4 regions of the Massilia sp. BHUDP2 genome follow, and region 2 is predicted to be linked to each of the others. Evidence: predicted binding sites of a transcription regulator. Region 2 holds the regulator's gene; each other region holds the start of a gene.
The links. Region 2 encodes sigma-54, which starts transcription at its own class of promoters, with help from an activator protein. Its sites were predicted from a motif close to TGGCANGNAANCTGCTTT; they were not measured.
Positions count from the first base shown of each region.

Region 1: ACK6C6_RS24130 (TorF family putative porin) is a predicted target of sigma-54. The motif match lies at 1,565-1,582, and genes of this name have one in related genera.
Region 3: ACK6C6_RS23325 (PEP-CTERM sorting domain-containing protein) is a predicted target of sigma-54. The motif match lies at 1,776-1,793, and genes of this name have one in related genera.
Region 4: ACK6C6_RS18585 (TldD/PmbA family protein) is a predicted target of sigma-54. The motif match lies at 2,043-2,060, and genes of this name have one in related genera.

Region 1 is NZ_JBJUVW010000004.1:560,501-565,036, reverse strand. It holds gene ACK6C6_RS24140 (adenosylcobalamin-dependent ribonucleoside-diphosphate reductase) at 1-1,004, opposite strand, end outside; partial or broken gene ACK6C6_RS24135 (accessory factor UbiK family protein) at 1,156-1,383, opposite strand; gene ACK6C6_RS24130 (TorF family putative porin) at 1,680-2,411, shown strand; gene glnK (P-II family nitrogen regulator) at 2,443-2,781, shown strand; gene amt (ammonium transporter) at 2,793-4,193, shown strand; gene gshA (glutamate--cysteine ligase) at 4,333-4,536, shown strand, end outside.
Region 2 is NZ_JBJUVW010000003.1:233,202-237,737, reverse strand. It holds gene lptA (lipopolysaccharide transport periplasmic protein LptA) at 1-382, shown strand, start outside; gene lptB (LPS export ABC transporter ATP-binding protein) at 391-1,170, shown strand; gene ACK6C6_RS17830 (RNA polymerase factor sigma-54) at 1,186-2,661, shown strand; gene hpf (ribosome hibernation-promoting factor, HPF/YfiA family) at 2,720-3,073, shown strand; gene ACK6C6_RS17820 (enoyl-CoA hydratase/isomerase family protein) at 3,216-4,301, shown strand; gene rapZ (RNase adapter RapZ) at 4,422-4,536, opposite strand, start outside.
Region 3 is NZ_JBJUVW010000004.1:389,522-394,057, forward strand. It holds gene ACK6C6_RS23320 (S8 family serine peptidase) at 1-1,322, opposite strand, end outside; cyclic di-GMP riboswitch class I at 1,415-1,500, opposite strand; gene ACK6C6_RS23325 (PEP-CTERM sorting domain-containing protein) at 1,904-2,632, shown strand; gene ACK6C6_RS23330 (adenylyltransferase/cytidyltransferase family protein) at 2,689-3,162, opposite strand; gene ACK6C6_RS23335 (PilT/PilU family type 4a pilus ATPase) at 3,178-4,365, opposite strand; gene ACK6C6_RS23340 (hydrogen peroxide-inducible genes activator) at 4,510-4,536, shown strand, end outside.
Region 4 is NZ_JBJUVW010000003.1:404,757-409,292, reverse strand. It holds gene ACK6C6_RS18595 (trypsin-like peptidase domain-containing protein) at 1-905, opposite strand, end outside; gene ACK6C6_RS18590 (class I SAM-dependent methyltransferase) at 1,017-1,817, opposite strand; gene ACK6C6_RS18585 (TldD/PmbA family protein) at 2,208-3,842, shown strand; gene ACK6C6_RS18580 (TldD/PmbA family protein) at 3,858-4,536, shown strand, end outside.

The DNA.
Region 1 (4,536 bases), on a different contig from region 2:
GCCACCTCGCACATGCGCTCGAAATCGAAAGACGGATGGGCGCCGAACGGGTCCACCACGAAAGCGGTCAGGTTGACCGAACCGAGGTCGCAGCAGCCGTAGCTGGGCAGGGGCTGCTCGCCGCAGGGATTGGTGGCGCGCAGCTCTTCCGCATACCAGAGGTTGTTCTCGAGATTCATGCGGTCGACGAACAGCACGCCCGGCTCGGCGTGGTCGTAGGTCGAGGCGATGATCCGGTCCCACAGTTCGCGCGCGCGGATCTGGCGATAGACCCAGAGCCCGTCCTCGCGGCGGTAGGCAGTGGCCGCAGCTTCGTCGCCCGGCTCGGCGCGGTGCACCAGCTCGAACAGCTCGTCGCTTTCCACCGCGCGCATGAAGGCGTCGGTCACGCCGACCGAGATGTTGAAGTTGGTGAGCCCGCCTTCGTCCTTGGCGGCGATGAAGCGTTCGATGTCGGGATGGTCGATGCGCAGCACGCCCATCTGGGCGCCACGCCGGGCGCCGGCCGACTCCACCGTGCGGCAGGAGGCGTCGAACACTTCCATGTACGAGACCGGTCCCGAGGCGCGCGAGCGGGTGCCGTGGACCTTGCTGCCCATCGGGCGGATCGCGCTGAAGTCGTAGCCGACGCCGCCGCCGCGGCGCATGGTCTCGGCAGCCTCGGACAGGGCGGTATAGATGCCCGGCAAACCGTCTTCGCTGCCGGAGATGGAGTCGCCTACCGGCTGGACGAAGCAGTTGATGAGGGTGGCCTGCAGTCCCAGGCCGGCGGCCGAGTTGATGCGCCCGGCCGGAACGAAGCCCTGTTCCTGGGCCCAGAGGAAGCGCTCCTCGAAATCGGCGCGCCATTCCTCCGGTTCGAGCGCCGCCAGGGCGCGCGCCACGCGCCGGCGCACGTCGAGGATGCTGCTTTCCTCACCCTTGGCGTATTTCTCGCGCAGGACGTCGAGCGAGACCTCCTGCGGCGCCATCGCAGCGCCTGCCGGCTGGTCGACCGCGTTCATGGCGCGGGAGTCAAGGCTTGTCGAGGATGACGTGCGGCGCGGACGGATCGGTGGCGCCGGGGAGCGCATCGCCGGCAGCCTGGGCGGCCGCCGTGGAGGCGGCCGGCGCGGAGGCCGCCGCCGTGCTGACGGTGCTGCCCTGCGCGGCCAGGCGCGCTTCCAGTTCCACCACGCGCAGCTCGAGCGCTTCGAGCTTGGCGCGGGTCTTGGCCAGCACCTGGGCCTGGATGTCGAACTCTTCGCGGGTGACCAGGTCGAGCTTCGAGAAGCCCTGGGTCATCATCGCCTTGACGTTTTTCTCGATGTCCTTGGCCGGCGAGCTTTCCAGCGCCTGGTTGATCTTGCCCTGGATGTCATTGAAGAAGCTGTTCATGTCCATTTCCTTTCAGTCGGATCGCACTGCACCACGACAGTGCGTTGCACTCCGCTTTGGTGCGCCGCGCCGCGGCGGATGCCTGGCGCTGGGGTTTCCCCCGTTATTCGAATCGCAAATGGGGCGGATGGCTGAGAAAACAAGCATTCCAGCAGCACTCCGTCGCCGTTTCGATGGTTTTTCAAGCTGGCACGCATCCTGCTAAAGAGTGGGCAGGCGTGTAGCAAACCAGATTGTAAACCGCAACAGCGCGCGCCACGGTTCAGCCGTCGAACGCAGCTGTTGAAAATAAGGGGAATGTCATGAAGTGCAACACCATTGCAGCAGCAAGCCTGGCCGTGCTGGCCTTGTCGAGTGTTCCTGCGTTTGCGCAAGAAGCTGCTCCTGAGCATCAAATCAGCTACAACGCCGCCATCACCAGCGACTACCGTTACCGCGGCCTGTCGCAAACCCGGTTGGATCCGGCGCTGCAGGGCGGCGTCGACTACGTGCACGGCCCGACCGGCCTGTACGTGGGCACCTGGCTGTCCACCATCAAATGGACGAAAGACCTCGGCGGCGACGGCGACATCGAATGGGACGTCTACGGCGGCAAGCGCGGCAACCTGAGCGAGAACCTCACCTATGACGTCGGCGGCCTGTACTACTGGTATCCGTCGAACGACCTGAGCCCGCGCGCCAACACCTTCGAACTGTATGCGCGCCTGGGATTCGGTCCGGCCTACGTCAAGTATTCGCACTCGACCACCAACCTGTTCGGCACCGCCAACAGCAAGCGCAGCGGCTACCTGGACCTGGGCGCCGACATCGACGTCTACGAAGGCGTGTTCCTGAACCTGCATGCCGGGCGCCAGGAAGTGAACAACAACAGCATGTACTCGTACACCGACTACAAGGTGGGCTTGAGCAAGGACTTCGGCCTGGCCACCGTCTCGCTGGCCTGGGTCAAGGGCAATACCAAGGCCTACCGCAGCCCGGAAGGCGAGAACCTGGGCAAGTCCTCGGCCGTGCTGACCGTGTCCAAAACTTTCTGAAACGCATTTTGAACGAGACAGAGGTATCACCATGAAAATGATTACCGCCATCATCAAGCCCTTCAAGCTGGACGAAGTCCGCGAAGCGCTGTCGGAGATCAACGTACAGGGCATGACCGTGACCGAAGTGAAGGGCTTCGGCCGCCAGAAAGGCCACACCGAGCTGTATCGCGGCGCGGAGTACGTGGTCGACTTCCTCCCGAAGATCAAGATCGAAGCGGCCGTCGACGACGCCGTGGTCGAGCAGGTGATCGACGCCATCTCGGGCGCTGCCCGCACCGGCAAGATCGGTGACGGCAAGATTTTCGTGGCCGACCTCAACCAGGTCATCCGTATCCGTACCGGCGAGACCGGCAACGACGCACTCTAAGGGGAAGCCGAATGAAGCATACCGTTACCAAAGTCCTCGCCGGCCTCGCTGCAGCCGGCCTGGCGCTGCCGGCGCTCGCCGCGCCCACCGTCAACAAGGGCGACACCGCGTGGATGTTCGTCGCCACGCTGCTGGTCATCATGATGTCGATCCCGGGCCTGGCGCTGTTCTACGGCGGCCTGGTGCGCGCCAAGAACATGCTGTCGGTGCTGATGCAGGTGTTCATGGTGTTCTCGCTGATCATCGTCCTGTGGTGCCTGTACGGGTACTCGCTGGCCTTCACCCAGGGCAATGCCTTCATCGGGGGCTTCGACCGCGTCTTCCTGAACGGGATCTATGACGCCGCGGCCGGCACCTTCAGCCAGGCCGCCACCTTCAGCAAGGAGACCATGATCCCCGAATTCATCTTCGTCGCCTTCCAGGGCACCTTCGCCGCCATCACCTGCGGCCTGATCGTCGGCGCCTTCGCCGAGCGCGTGCGCTTCTCGGCCGTGCTGCTGTTCATGGTGATCTGGTTCACCTTCGGCTACCTGCCGGTGGCCCACATGGTCTGGTTCTGGGCCGGCCCGGATGCGATTTCGGATGCCGCCAGCCTGGCGAGCGTCACCGAGAATGCCGGCTTCCTGTGGCAGCACGGCGCACTCGACTTCGCCGGCGGCACCGTGGTGCACATCAATGCGGCGGTGGCCGGCCTGGTCGGCGCGTATGTGATCGGCAAGCGCATCGGCCTGGGCCGCGAATCGATGGCCCCGCACTCGCTGACCATGACCATGATCGGCGCCTCGCTGCTGTGGGTGGGCTGGTTCGGCTTCAACGCCGGCTCGGCGCTGGAAGCGGGCGACGTGGCCGCGCTGGCCTTCATCAACACCCTGCTGGCGACCGCCGCGGCGGCCGTGTCGTGGATGTTCGGCGAGTGGGCCTTCAAGCGCAAGCCTTCGCTGCTGGGCGCGGTGTCGGGCGCGGTCTCGGGCCTGGTGGCGATCACCCCGGGCGCCGGCTTCGTCGGCCCGATGGGCGCACTGGTGATGGGCCTGCTGGCCGGCGTGGTCTGCCTGTGGGGCGTGACCGGCCTGAAACGCCTGCTGGGCGCCGACGACTCGCTCGACGTGTTCGGCGTGCACGGCGTGGGCGGCATCCTGGGCGCGCTGCTGACCGGCGTGTTCGCGGCGCCGCAGCTGGGCGGGCAGGGCGTCTGGGACTACGTCGCCAACAAGGCCTCGCCGGATTACTCGATCGCCGGGCAGCTGCTGGTGCAGGCCGAGGCGGTCGGCGTGACCATCGTGTGGTCGGCGCTGGTGGCCTTCATCGCCTTCAAGCTGGTGGACGTGGTGGTGGGCCTGCGCGTACCGGCCGATGCCGAGCGCGAAGGGCTGGACATCACCAGCCATGGGGAGTCGGCTTACCACCTGTAAGCGCGATGTTCCAAGGAAGGCGCCCGCATGGGCGCCTTTTTACGTTTACGACAAGTATGCGGACTTTAAATAAGGATATTCGTCCATACCTAAGGCTACCGATATAATTCGAATAAGCCACTACTAGGACGTCCACACCATGGTTCCGCACCTCGCCACCGCCCTGACCGGTCCCCTCCTGGACCTGGAAAAGAAGATTCTCGAAGCCACGCCCGCCATCGAACGCTGGTTCCGCCTCGAGTGGCAGGAGCATACGCCGCCGTTCTATTGCTCGGTCGACCTGCGCAATGCCGGCTACAAGCTGGCGCCGGTCGACACCAACCTGTTCCCGGGCGGCTTCAAC
Region 2 (4,536 bases):
GAAGTCCGACCGCGCCCTGGTGAAGGAAACGCCGGAGGGCTACATGAGCGTGACCCTGACCGCCAACAACGGCAAGCTGGCGACCTTCCGCCAGAAGCGCGACGGCGGTCCCGACCTGTGGGTCGAGGGCCAGGCCCAGCGCATCGAATACGACGAGCGCGCCGAACTGGTCAAGCTGTTCACCAGCGCCGAGGTGCGCGAGCTGGAGGGCGGCCGCATGACCAACGAGATCAAGGGCCCCTTCATCTCCTACGACAACCGCCGCGAGGTCGCGCAGGTGCGCAACGATCCCACCGGCCAGAGCAAGGTGGGCGGCGGCCGCGGTACCCTGATCATCGCGCCGCGCCGTACCACGGCGCCAGCCGAAGGTGCAAAGCAATGACGGCAGCCATGAGCGCAAGTACGGACGCAGCGGCCACCGCGGTCGAAGGCTGCAGCACCCTGATCGTCAAGGGCCTGCAGAAGAGCTACGGCAAGCGCTTGGTGGTGCGCGACGTGTCGCTGCAGGTCGAGTGCGGCGAAGTGGTGGGCCTGCTCGGCCCCAACGGCGCCGGCAAGACCACCTCCTTCTACATGATCGTCGGCCTGGTGCCCTCGGACGCCGGCACCATCGACATCAACGGCACCGACATCTCGAGCCTGCCGATCCACCGCCGTGCGGTGCTGGGCCTGTCCTACCTGCCGCAGGAAGCCTCGGTGTTCCGCAAGCTGACGGTGGAGGAGAACATCCGCGCCGTGCTGGAACTGCAGCGCGTGGACGGCAAGCCGCTCACCCGCGACCAGATCAACGAGCGCCTCGACACCCTGCTGGCCGAACTGCAGATCGAGAAGCTGCGCGAGAACCCGGCGCTGTCGCTGTCGGGCGGCGAACGGCGCCGCGTCGAGATCGCGCGCGCGCTCGCGACCAACCCGCGCTTCGTGCTGCTCGACGAACCCTTCGCCGGCGTCGATCCGATCGCGGTGATCGAGATCCAGCGCATCGTGCGCTTCCTGAAGGAGCGCAACATCGGCGTCCTGATCACCGATCACAACGTGCGCGAGACGCTCGGCATTTGCGACCGCGCCTACATCATCAACCAGGGGGCGGTGCTGGCCTCGGGCCGCCCTGACGACATCATCGCCAACGAATCCGTACGGCGCGTGTACCTCGGCGAGCACTTCAGGATGTAATCAAGAGCACCAGGCATGAAACAGTCTCTCCAGCTACGCACTTCGCAGCACCTGGCGCTCACGCCGCAGCTGCAGCAGTCGATCCGCCTGCTGCAGCTCTCCACGCTCGAACTGCACCAGGAGATCGAGCAGATCCTGCACGACAACCCGCTGCTCGAACGGCTCGACGATCCGCTCGACCGCTCGGTGCGGCTTCTGGCGGACGGCGCGATCAATACCGCGCCGGCGAATGGCGAAGCGCCGGCGCCCCAGCCGGGGCAGGAAGGGCAGGAGGGCGCGAAGGCCGAGCCCGAGGGCACGGATGGCGAAGACCATGGGGAGCGTGGCGAGGCGGATGCGGATTGGGGCGGTGAAGGCGGCGGCGCGCGCAGCAGCGACGACGAGGACGGCCGTCCGCAGCTGGAAGCCGACGGCATCACGCTGCGCGAACACCTGACGGAACAGATCCGCCTGACCGGCTGCAGCCTGCGCGATCGCGCGCTGGCCGAGCTGGTGATCGATGCGCTCGACGACAACGGCTACCTGGAAGAGCCGCTCGACGACATCCATGCGCGCCTGCCGGCAGAACTCGAGATCGAGATGGACGAGCTGCGCTGCGCGCTGGCGCTGGTGCAGAGCCTGGACCCGGTGGGCGTGGGCGCGCGCAGCGCGGCCGAATGCCTGGCCCTGCAGATCCGCCGCATGCCGGGCGTGCCCCTGGTGACGCGGCGCCTTGCCTTGAAGATCGTCGAAGGCTACCTGACCTGGTTCGCGCAGCGCGAATACACCAAGCTGAAAAAGGCGCTCGACTGCGACGACGAAGACCTGCGCGAGGTGCAGGCCGTGGTCCGCCAATGCAATCCGCACCCGGGCGCCGCCTTCGGCTCGGGCACGTCCGACTACGTGGTGCCGGACGTGATCGTGCGCCGCGCCAAGGACGGCTGGGCCGTCTCGCTGAACCCGGAAGTGATGCCGAAGCTGCGCGTGAACAGCCTGTACGCGAACCTGCTCAAGCAGGGTAGAAGCGAAAGCCAGATGGGCGCGCAATTGCAGGAAGCCAAGTGGCTCATCAAGAACATGCGCCAGCGCTTCGACACGATCCTGCGTGTTGCCGAGGCAATCGTCGAGCGCCAGCGCAACTTTTTCAGCCACGGCGCGGTTGCCATGCGCCCTCTTGTTTTGCGTGAGATAGCTGATACACTAGGCCTACACGAGAGCACGATCTCGCGTGTAACCACGCAGAAATACATGCTGACCCCGCACGGCATGTTCGAGCTGAAGTACTTCTTCGGAAGCCACGTCGCCACCGAAGCGGGGGGAGAAGCCTCCTCGACGGCGATCCGCGCGCTTATTGCGCAATTGACAGGAGCAGAAGACCCTAGGAATCCTCTATCCGACAGCAAGATCGCGGAGATGCTCGGGGAACAAGGTATGGTCATTGCGCGCAGGACGGTTGCCAAATACCGCGAAGCGCTCAAGATTCCGCCCGTCAGCCTCCGCAAATCCCTGTAAAGCACCTGCCCACTCTCACCTTGTGGCGCGGGCAGGGCACCTTCCCAAAGGAGTGTGTATGAACCTCACAATCAGCGGCCACCATCTCGAAGTCACCCCCGCCATCCGTGAATACGTTCAGAATAAGCTCGAGCGCATCACCCGCCATTTCGACCACGTGATCGACACCCACGTGTTCCTCGCCATCGATAACCTCACTGAAAAAGAAAAACGGCAAAAGGCCGAGATCAACCTACAGGTATCGGGCAAAATTCTGCATGTGGCGAGTGCTGCGCAAGATCTGTATGCGGCCATCGACACCTTGATGGACAGGTTGGACAGGCAGGTTCTGAAACACAAATCCATGCTGCAAAATCATAACCACGTGGCGCACAAGCGCCTTCCGGACAACGGAGAAGCCGCTGCCGCGTAACTGATACGGGTAGCCGCAAACACAGCAAGGGCGTCTGAGGGGACGCCCTTTTTGCTTTTGTACAATACCTGTTACTTTTCCACGCTTCCGTTTGTACAAATGTTCTGTAGAATGCATGTCTTTTCGATCACAGAATACCATCATGACCGATACCGTCCTGACCCGCGTTGCCAACCGCACCGGCGTCATCACGCTCGACCGGCCGAAGGCGCTGAACTCCCTCTCGCTCGACATGGTGCGCGCCCTGAGCGCCATCCTGCTGCAATGGAAGGATGACGCAGGCATCGACGCGGTGGTCATCACCAGCAGCAGCGAGAAGGCCTTGTGCGCCGGCGGCGACATCCGCTTCTTCCACGAGATGGGCCACGTCGGCCCCATGGGCGGCAGCGCGCTGCTGGAAGACTTCTTCACCGAAGAATACGCGCTGAACCACCTCATTCATTTCTACCCGAAGCCCTACATCGCCGTGATGGATGGCGTGGTGATGGGCGGCGGCATGGGCATCGCCCAGGGCGGACCTAGCTGCGGCCTGCGCATCGTGACCGACCGCACCAAGATGGCGATGCCCGAGGTGAACATCGGCCTGTTCCCGGACGTGGGCGGCAGCCACTTCCTGTCGCATGCGCCGGGCCAGCTGGGCCAGTACCTGGGCCTGACCGGCCTGACCATCGGCGCGGCCGATGCGCTGTATGTGGGGTTGGCGGACGTGTACGTGCCGGGCGCGGAACTGGCCGGCCTGATGGCGCTGGTCGAGACGACCCCGGGCGCGCAGCTGCCGGCGGCGATCCGCAGCTATGCGGCGCAATTCGCGGGCCAACTGGGGCCGAGCGAACTGCAGGCGCAGCGCGGCGTGATCGATGCGCACTTCGGCGCCGCCAATGTGGCGATGATCATGGCTTCGCTGGGTCGTGACGAGAACCCGTTCGCGCAGAAGGCGCTGAAGGCGATGCGCCAGCGCTCGCCCCTGATGATGTGCGTGACCCACGAACTGCTGCTGCGCGGCGCCTCGCTGGACGTGGCGGACTGCCTGCGCATGGAGCGCAACCTGGTGCGCCGCAATTTCGAGCACGGCGAAGTGCTGGAAGGCGTGCGGGCGCTGGTGATCGACAAGGACAACCAGCCGAAGTGGAATCCGCCGACGCTGGAGGAGGTGAAGCCCGAGATGGTGGCGCGCTTCTTCGAGCCGGTGTGGCCTGATTACGCACACCCGCTGCGCCACCTGTCCTGACGTTTCTCGTAGGGTGGACGGCTTCGCCGTCCGCGCGTTCAAACAGCCCTTGCGCTGCGACGTCGCATCAATTTATCCCGGAGTTGAACGCGCGGTCGGCAGAGCCGACCACCCTACGGTTTAATGGGACGCGTGCTTCGGCTGCTCGCGGTGACGAATGATCACCCGCTCCGTCTGCCCAAAGTAGGCCCCCAGCCTTTCCGCCATGTAGACCGAACGGTGCTGCCCGCCGGTA
Region 3 (4,536 bases), on a different contig from region 2:
AGGTCGACGCGCGTCACGCCGACATTGTCGCTGGCGCCGGCATCGACGGCCACCAGGCCGGAGACCGTGCTGCTGCCGAGCGGGGCCTGGATGGCGACGCTGGGCGCGCTGCTGTCCACGACCGGGGCGGCGGCCAGTGCGGCCTGCACCGCGGCGGCGGCATTGACCCGGCCATGGCCGAAGTAATTGTCGCGGCCGACGGCGCCCAGGTCCACGGCCGTCGAGTAGAGCAGGCTTTCGATGCGGCTGTTGGAGACGGTCGGCGCGGCGGCCATCATCAGTGCGGCCACGCCGGCGGCCACCGGGCTCGCATACGAGGTGCCGTTGACGGCGGCGTAGCTGTTGCCCATGCGGGTGGTCCAGATGCCGCTGCCGGGTGCGGTCAGCGTCACGAAGCTGCCGTAGCTCGACCAGCTGGCGCGGTTGTCGTTGCTGTCGGTGGCGCCGACCACGATCATGGCGCTGTTGGGAGCATAGCCCTGGTCGGTACCGGTGTTACCGGACGAAACGAAGACCAGGCCGCCCTTCGACTTCATGTAGTTCGCCGCGCTGGTCACCGACGAGCTGGTGGTCACGCCGCCATAGCTGACGTTGGCGACGCGGGCGCCGTTGTCGGCAGCGTAGATCAGGCCGCTGGCGACGGTGCTGTAGGCGGCATAGCAGCCGCCGTCGGTGGCTTTCTTGTAGGCGACACGCACCGGCATGATGCGCGCGCGACCTGCGATCCCGGCCACGCCGATGGCATTGTTGTTGACCGCCGCGGCGGCGCCCGCGACCGAGGTGCCGTGGCCGCAGACGTCGGCCAGGTTGGTGTTCGCATCGTAGACGTTGTAGCCGCCGACGAGGTTCGGCGCCAGGTCCGGATGGGCGGCGTCGATGCCCGAATCGAGGATCGCGATCGTCACGCCGCTGCCCTGCGCCATGTCCCAGGCAGCGTTGGCGCCAATCTTGCCGACGTGCCAGGCGCTGCCGATGTAGGGGTCGTTCACCGCGAGCGTGCTCGGCACCAGGCGATCCTGCTCGGCCGATTTCACGTGCGGGTTGTTCTTCAGGCGCGCCAGCACGGCCTTTTCGGAGGCATTGGCCGGCAGGTCGACGATGTAGATGCCGCTCTGGCCGAGCTTGTAGCGCTTGTGGCCGGGCGTTTCGATCATCTTGCCGAGCGAATCGGTCGTGACGCCGTCGCGGACTTCGACCAGCATGCGGCCCTTGACCAGCAGCTCATCGCCGGGTTGCGCGGCTACGGCGGAAAAGGCGGCGCTGGCGCCGAGCACGGCGAGGGTCAGGGTGCGCAGCACGAAAGGGATGTGAATGAAATTCATGGCATTTCCTGTTAAGTGTTCCGAACAGGACTGCCGCATGAACGCACGCCTCCGCACCGGACCGCACGGCGGAGCCCGGGAAGCGTACTTGCTCTGGCAGTCCTGCCGTCATGGGGCCTGCGCCCGGTAGACCGTGACTTTGCGTCCCGCGCTTTCGCGCGGTTTGCCTTTTTCAGTTCGTAAATATTAGTTGATTTAATTCCGCAAGGCAACATGCAGACGTCGCATTTTTGATTTAAAGAAACCTTTGACGTCTTTAAGCAAATGACAAGACGATTGTCTGACAAGTAAAATTGTTGCTTCTATTTAAACATAGAATTAATTCTTGGCAATATTATCTGTTTATTCAAAGAATTTGCATTTATACGAATATTGTCGACGGATTTGACACTTTCAGGCCGTAATTCCTTCCCCGCCTTTTTAAGTATTTGAATTTGCTGTAAATACTAATTCTGGTATGAATCCTGCATGAACCAGATGTGATACTGAAAAGTTGTGGTTAATCAATTACTTATCAGGTCAACACTTGCTTCCTCTGGAGCAGGATTTCATATGGGAATGTTTTGTCACTGAAAGGAATAATGATGAAACGGAATATATTAAAACAACTATTCATTGCCGCAGCCCTGTCCGGTATTTGCATGTCGAGTCAGGCGGGCATTATCCAGGCCCCGCCGCCAAACACGACAGTTGATCTGGACGGCACGGGATTTGGCAATGTCAATTCGATGCTTTCCTTGAAGCCGAAGGCGAATGGCACGAGCGCGACAGGAAGCGTGGCCTGGTCCGGGACGCAAGACCTTGCTACGGGCGATGTTTCTTCAGATGGTAATAACAAGAATGCGACCTATTCGTTCGGTGAACTCGGCATTACCGATGCCGCCAGCCTGCTGTTGGTTTTCAATCCCAACGAGCCAGGCAATACGGACACCAATGGCATTACGATCAACTCACTGATCCTGTCGGTGTATTCCGGGAGCGGCGCGTTCCTGTACTCGACCAGTCTGGCCGCGCCAGTCACCTATACGTCGACCCCAACCGGAAACGGCAGATCCGGATTTGGCTTCATCCTGGATGGTGATGGCATCGCGGGCGTTAATGGGGTACTCAGTGCCAACAATCGCATTGGCCTGACGGCCTCCTTGCTGAATGCGCAAGGTAGCGCCGACAACTTCTTCGGCATCGCATTGGAAGGCGAAGGCGGCGGCACCGATGTGCCGGAACCAGGCAGTGTTGCGCTGCTGGGTCTTGGCCTGGCTGGCATGACGGCCTTGCGCCGCCGCAGCCGCAAGGCGAAAGCGTCCGCATAGAGCCCGGCATGGGTGGCCGTCACGCCAACGGGCGGCCGCCCATCGCAGCTGAGCGTTCAGCCGCGGATTTTTGCCACCAGCTTGGTCGTCGAGCGGTCATGCTCGAAATCGACCGCCACCGCCCGCCCGCCATAGGCCAGCACCGCCTGCCCTTCCGGAATCTTCGTCATGTCGTAGTCGCCACCCTTGGCATAGATGTCCGGGCGGCTTTCGAGCACCACCTCGAGCGCGGTGTCCTCGTCGAAGTCCACCACCAGGCTCACCGATTCGAGTGCCGCCAGCACCGCCATGCGGTCCGCCAGGGTGTTGTGCGGGCGGTCGTCGCCCTTGCCGAGGCGCTTGACCGAGGCGTCGGTGTTGGCGGCCACCACCAGCGAGCCCCCCAGTTCGCGCGCCTGCGCCAGGTAGGTCACGTGGCCGCGGTGCAGGATGTCGAATACGCCGTTGGTCAGCACCACCGGCTTCGGTAATTGGGCGATACGCTGCGCCAGCTCGGCGCGCGTGCAGATCTTGTTTTCGAATGCAGGCATAAGGCTTGTAAAAAATCAGGTGGTAGTGGGTGCGTCGTCTTCCGGTTCTTCCTCGATCGCCATCGACAGCTCGGTGGCCCTGCCTGCGCTGCCGTCCGGCCCCTTGCGCTCGCCCGAGAGCTTGATCTGCAGGCGCAGGCCGTTGGCCGAGTCGGCGTTGCGGATCGCTTCATCGTAGCCGATGTAGCCCTTGTTATAGAGTTCGTACAAGGCCTGGTCGAAGGTGCACATGCCGAGTTCGCGCGACTTGTGCATGATCTCCTTGATGTTCTGGAAATTCCCTTTCAGGATCATCTCGCCGATGGTCGGGGTGTTCAGCAGGATCTCGATGGCCGCCTTGCGGCCCTTGCCGTCCTCCGTGCGGATCAGGCGTTGCGAGATCACCGCGCGTAAATTGGACGACAGGTCCATCAGGAGCTGGTTGCGGCGCTCTTCCGGGAAGAAGTTGATGATGCGGTCCAGGGTCTGGTTGGCATTGTTCGCGTGCAGGGTGCCCAGGCACAGGTGGCCGGTCTCGGCGAAGGCGATCGCGTGCTCCATGGTCTCGGTGTCGCGGATCTCGCCGATCAGGATCACGTCCGGCGCCTGGCGCAGCGTGTTCTTCAGGGCGTTGTGCCAGGAATGGGTATCCACGCCCACCTCGCGGTGCGTGACCAGGCAGTTCTTGTTCTTGTGGACGTACTCGACCGGGTCTTCCACGGTGATGATGTGGCCGGCCGAGTTGCTGTTGCGGTAGTCGATCATCGCCGCCAGCGTGGTGGACTTGCCGGAACCGGTGCCGCCGACCACCAGCACCAGGCCGCGCTTGGTCATCACGACGTCCTTCAGCACGTCCGGCAGGTCGAGCTTCTCGAAGTTCGGGATCTCGGAGGCGATCGTGCGCACCACCATGCCCACGCTCTGCTGCTGCACGAAGACGTTGACGCGGAAGCGGCACACGCCGGGGAGCGAGATCGCGAAGTTGCACTCCATCTCGGCTTCGAATTCGAGACGCTGGCGCTCGTTCATCAGGGACAGGGCCAGCGCGCGCGTGACCTCGCCGGACAGGCGCTGCTGGCTCAGGGGCTTCATGGCGCCCTGGTGCTTCATGCTGGGCGGGAAATCGCTGGAGATGAACAGGTCGGAGCCGCCCTGGTGATGCATGACCGTCAGCAGCTTGTGGATGTAGGCCTGGGCTTCCGCCGGACCGAAGGTGGACGACATGGGTACCTCGCGTAAACGCAGGCGGAAATCCTGCCCGGCAATTATATCGACTATGATGAGGGGGTGATGAAATCCTGGCTGACTAAATGCCAACATTGTGTCAGGATTAACGGCATACCAGCCGTGACATCGTGGAAAAAACCTATGACACTGACCGAGCTGAAATACATC
Region 4 (4,536 bases), 170 kb from region 2:
ATGTCGCCTTCCTTCAGCGGCCAGCTGGCATCGTTCTTGTACGGACGGTGCACCAGTGCGCCTTCCACCGACTTGTCGATCTTCAGGTACTGGCGCAGGCCCGTGTTCTCCAGGTTCTGGAAGCTGTCGTGCAGCAGCGGCTTGCCGTCGTAACGGCCGTCCGCCACGTCCTTCAGGAACAGCTCGATCTCTTCGTTCGGGATCACGTAGCCGATGTTCTGGGCATTGGCCGCCATCGAGAAGGCCAGGCCGATCATCTTGTCGCCCGCGATCACCGGGCCGCCGCTGTTGCCCGGGTTGATCGGCGCGTCGATCTGGATGCGCAGGCCCGAGCTGAACGAGCCGTAGCCGACGAATTCCACGCGCGAGACGATGCCGCGGGTGGTCGACAGCGAGTTGCCGCCGACCGGATAGCCGTAGGCGAACACCGCTTCGCGCACGTCCGGCAGCACGGCGGCGCGCTGCACCGGCGGGCGCTTGTCGAAGAAGCTCGGGTCTTCCAGTTCCAGCACGGCCAGGTCCAGGCCGCGCGCCAGCGCGATCACCTTGGCAGGCACCCGGTCGCCCGACTGGCTGGCCTGCACCTCGACCTGGCTGGCGTAGCCGACCACGTGGGCGTTGGTCAGGATGCGCTTGCCCTCGATGATGACGCCCGAGCCGGTGACGTCGGCCGGCGAAGCCTTGGTCCAGGGCTTGTACGGATCCGGACGGCGCACGGTGGCGAAGATCTTGACCACCGAGTTCTCGACCGCCGGCAGGGCCGGCGCCTTGGTGGCGGACGGGGTGGCGACGGCCGGCGAGGGCGGCGTGGCCGGAGTCGGTGCCGGAGGCGGGGAGGTGTCCTGGGCGTGGACGAGGCCGCTCAGGGCGAATGCCACGGCGGCGGCGAGGCGTGCGGTTTTCATGGGTTCCTTCGGTGGCTCAACAGTAGTACGAGTGGCAAGAATATACACGCTCGCCGCCGAAGGATATACACCAATCTTCACGGGAGGCGTTGCGCCTCCCGGTGGAGGGGATTACTGCTTGACGAACTTCAGCGTCATGCGGTCGCTCTCGCCGATCGCCATATACTTCTCGCGGTCCTTGTCCTTGTTGGACAGCACCGGCGGCAGGGTCCACACGCCCTTTTCGTGGTTGGCGGTGTCCTTCGGGTTGGCATTGATTTCGGACTTGGCGGCCAGCTTGAAGCCGGCGCCTTCGATGGTCTTGATGACCCAGGCTTCGTGCACGTAGCCGCTCGAGGCCTTGGCATCCTGCGTCATCGCGGCCGGCAGGCGATGGTCGACCACGCCCAGCACGCCGCCCGGTTTGAGCACCTTGTGGATTTCCTTGAAGGTGTTCTTCAGCGCCTCCTCGCCGTTGCCGACCCAGTTGTGCAGGTTGCGGAAGGTGAGCACCATGTCGACGCTGTTCGGCGCCGCGATCTGGTAGGTGGCAGGCGGCTCGAATACGGCCGGGACCACCTTGTCGTAGACCGCCGGCGTCGCCTCGAACTTCTGCTTGAGCGCCATGCCGCCGCGCTTTTCCGGCACGAAGGCCTGGCCTGCGGCGATCAGCTTGCCGTTCTGGCGCAGGTAGGGCGCCAGGATCTCGGTGTACCAGCCGCCGCCGGGCGCCAGTTCCACCACCGTCATGTTGGGCTTGATGCCGAAAAAGGTGAGCGTTTCGTACGGGTGACGCGCGGCGTCGCGCGCCTTGTTGGCGGCGCTGCGGTGTTCGCCCGCGATGGCGGCTTTCAGGGCGTCGTCCGCCAATGCGGTGCCGGCGGCGCCGGCCAGGCCGGTGGCCAGCATGGCGGCCAGGATCAGTCGTTTCATCGGTTCGAAGTCTCCAGGTGATTGTGCGCGGCCGGGCGGGACGCCGCCGCCGCGCTGATGATCGGTCACACTTGCCGGACAGTCAAGCGTTCTTCAAACATGCATATGTTCCACTCGTAAACATGTCCGGGCAGGTGTCCGCGGCGGACGCCCGGACACCTGCCCGGACACTTTGCGCGGACAGTCGACGTCCACCAAATCATGGGCTTAAAACGTGCTTTGATCTGGCACAACAATTGCCTATTCAAAACCTCGAGTTGCTGCTAAGGTTGACAAGTTTAGCGGGGCCATCAGCTCCGTTGAAACCACTCCCTCCGTAGTAAATACAAGAGCGGGCCGCACCACAAGGCGGGACCGCTGCCCAGAAGTAGGTTGATTTCAGGAGACTTTATGGAACGCCGTACCTTTCTCAATTTCAGCAGCCTGGCGCTCGCCTCCACGCTCGTCCCCTTCACCCGCGCGATTGCCGCGGACGAACTGCTCAGCTCCATGCCCACGGCCGCCAAGAAGGCGCTGGCCGACGTCGCGCTGAACGCCGCCACCAAGGCCGGCGCCAGCTATGCCGACGTGCGCATCGGCCGCTACCTGAACCAGTTCATCACCACGCGCGACCTGAACGTGGAGAACGTGGCGAACACCGAGTCGGCCGGCGTCGGCGTGCGCGTGATCGCGAACGGCGCCTACGGCTTCGCCGCCACCTCGGACATGTCGAACGACGGCATCGCCAATGCGGCGCGCCAGGCGGTGGCGATTGCCAAGGCCAACGTCAAGCTGCAGTCCGAACCGGTGCGTCTTGCACCAGTGAAGGGCGTCGGGGAAGTATCGTGGAACACGCCGATCAAGAAGGACTGGCGCACCGTGCCGATCAAGGAGAAGGCAGACCTGCTGATCGCCGCCAACAAGGCCGGCATGGAAGGCGGCGCGACCTTCATGAACTCGATGCTGTTCCAGGTGAACCAGCAGAAGTACTTCGCTTCCACCGACGGCTCCTACATCGAGCAGGACGTGCATCGCCTGTGGGCCCCGTTCCAGGCCACCGCCGTGGACAAGGCCACCGGCAAGTTCCGCTCGCGCTCCGGCCTGGGCGCGCCGGTCGGCAAGGGCTATGAATACCTGGATGGCCTCAAGGAGCACAAGATCAAGGCCGCGGGCGGCGTTGCAACCCTGTACACCGACACCTACGACATCATCGAGGACGCGCGCGCCGCAGGGCGCGATGCCAAGGCCAAGCTGACCGCCAAGTCTGTCCTCCCGGGCAAGTACGACCTGATGCTGTCGCCGGAACACCTGTGGCTGACCATCCACGAAAACGTTGGACACCCGACGGAACTGGATCGCGTGCTCGGCTACGAAGCCAACTACGCCGGCACCAGTTTCGCCACCCTGGATAAATGGGAATCGAAGAAGTTCAAGTACGGTAACCCGATCGTCAACCTGTTCGCCGACAAGACCACCCCGGGTTCACTCGGCGCCATCGGCTACGACGATGAGGGCGTCAAGACCAAGAAGTGGGACATCATCAAGGACGGCATCCTGGTCAACTACCAGGCCACCCGCGACCAGGCCCACATCATCGGCGAGAAGGAATCGCACGGCTGCTCGTACGCCGACTCGTGGAACTCGGTGCAGTTCCAGCGCATGCCGAACGTCTCCCTGGCGGCCGGCAAGAAGAAGCTGACCCCGGACGAGATGGTCAAGGACATCAAGAAGGGCATCTACATCGTCGGCGACGGCTCCTTCTCGATCGACCAGCAGCGCTACAACGCCCAGTTCGGCGGCCAGCTTTTCTACGAGATCAAGGACGGCAAGATCGGCCAGATGCTGGAAGACGTGGCCTACCAGGCCAACACCCAGGAATTCTGGACCGCCTGCACCGCCATCTGCGACGAGCGCGACTGGCGCATGGGCGGTTCCTTCTTCGACGGCAAGGGCCAGCCGCCGCAGATCAGCATCGTGTCGCACGGGGCGTCGACCGCGCGCTTCAACGGCATCAACGTGATCAACACCGCCCGCAAGATCGGCTAAGGCAAGAGGACCCTCATGAGCATCCTTACCCAGGACCAGACCAAGCGCATCACCGACCGGGTGCTGTCGCTCTCGAAGGCCGACGAGTGCATCGTCAACATCGAAGGCGCCCGCATCGGCAACATCCGTTTCGCCCGCAACGCCGTGTCGACCGCCGGCCTGGCCGACGACACCCGCCTGACCGTGCAGGTGGCCTTCGGCAAGCGCCAGGGCACCGCCACCATCAACGAGTTCGACGACAAGTCGCTGGAAAAGGCCGTGCGCCGCGCCGAGGACCTGGCGCGCCTGGCGCCGGAGAATCCGGAGTTCATGCCGGCGATCGCCAAGACCGGCTACAAGTCGTCCGATACCTACGTCAAGCGCACCGCCGAGATCGATCCGGAATTCCGCGCCCAGGCCGCCGCCTACGCGATGGAAGCCTGCCGCAAGAAGGGCCTGGTCTCGGCCGGCTTCTTCACCGACCGCGAGACTTTTGAAACCGTCGCTAACTCGAACGGCGTGCTCGGCCACCAGGTCGCCACCTCGCTCGACTTCACCTGCACCGTGCGCACCGAAGACGGCCGCGGTTCGGGCTGGGTCAAGCGCTCGGCGCGCGACGTCGCCCGTTTCGATCCGCGCGAAGCGGCCGACGTGGCCATCGAGAAGGCGCTGCGCTCGGTGGACGCCAAGGCCCTCGAGCCGGGCCGCTACACCG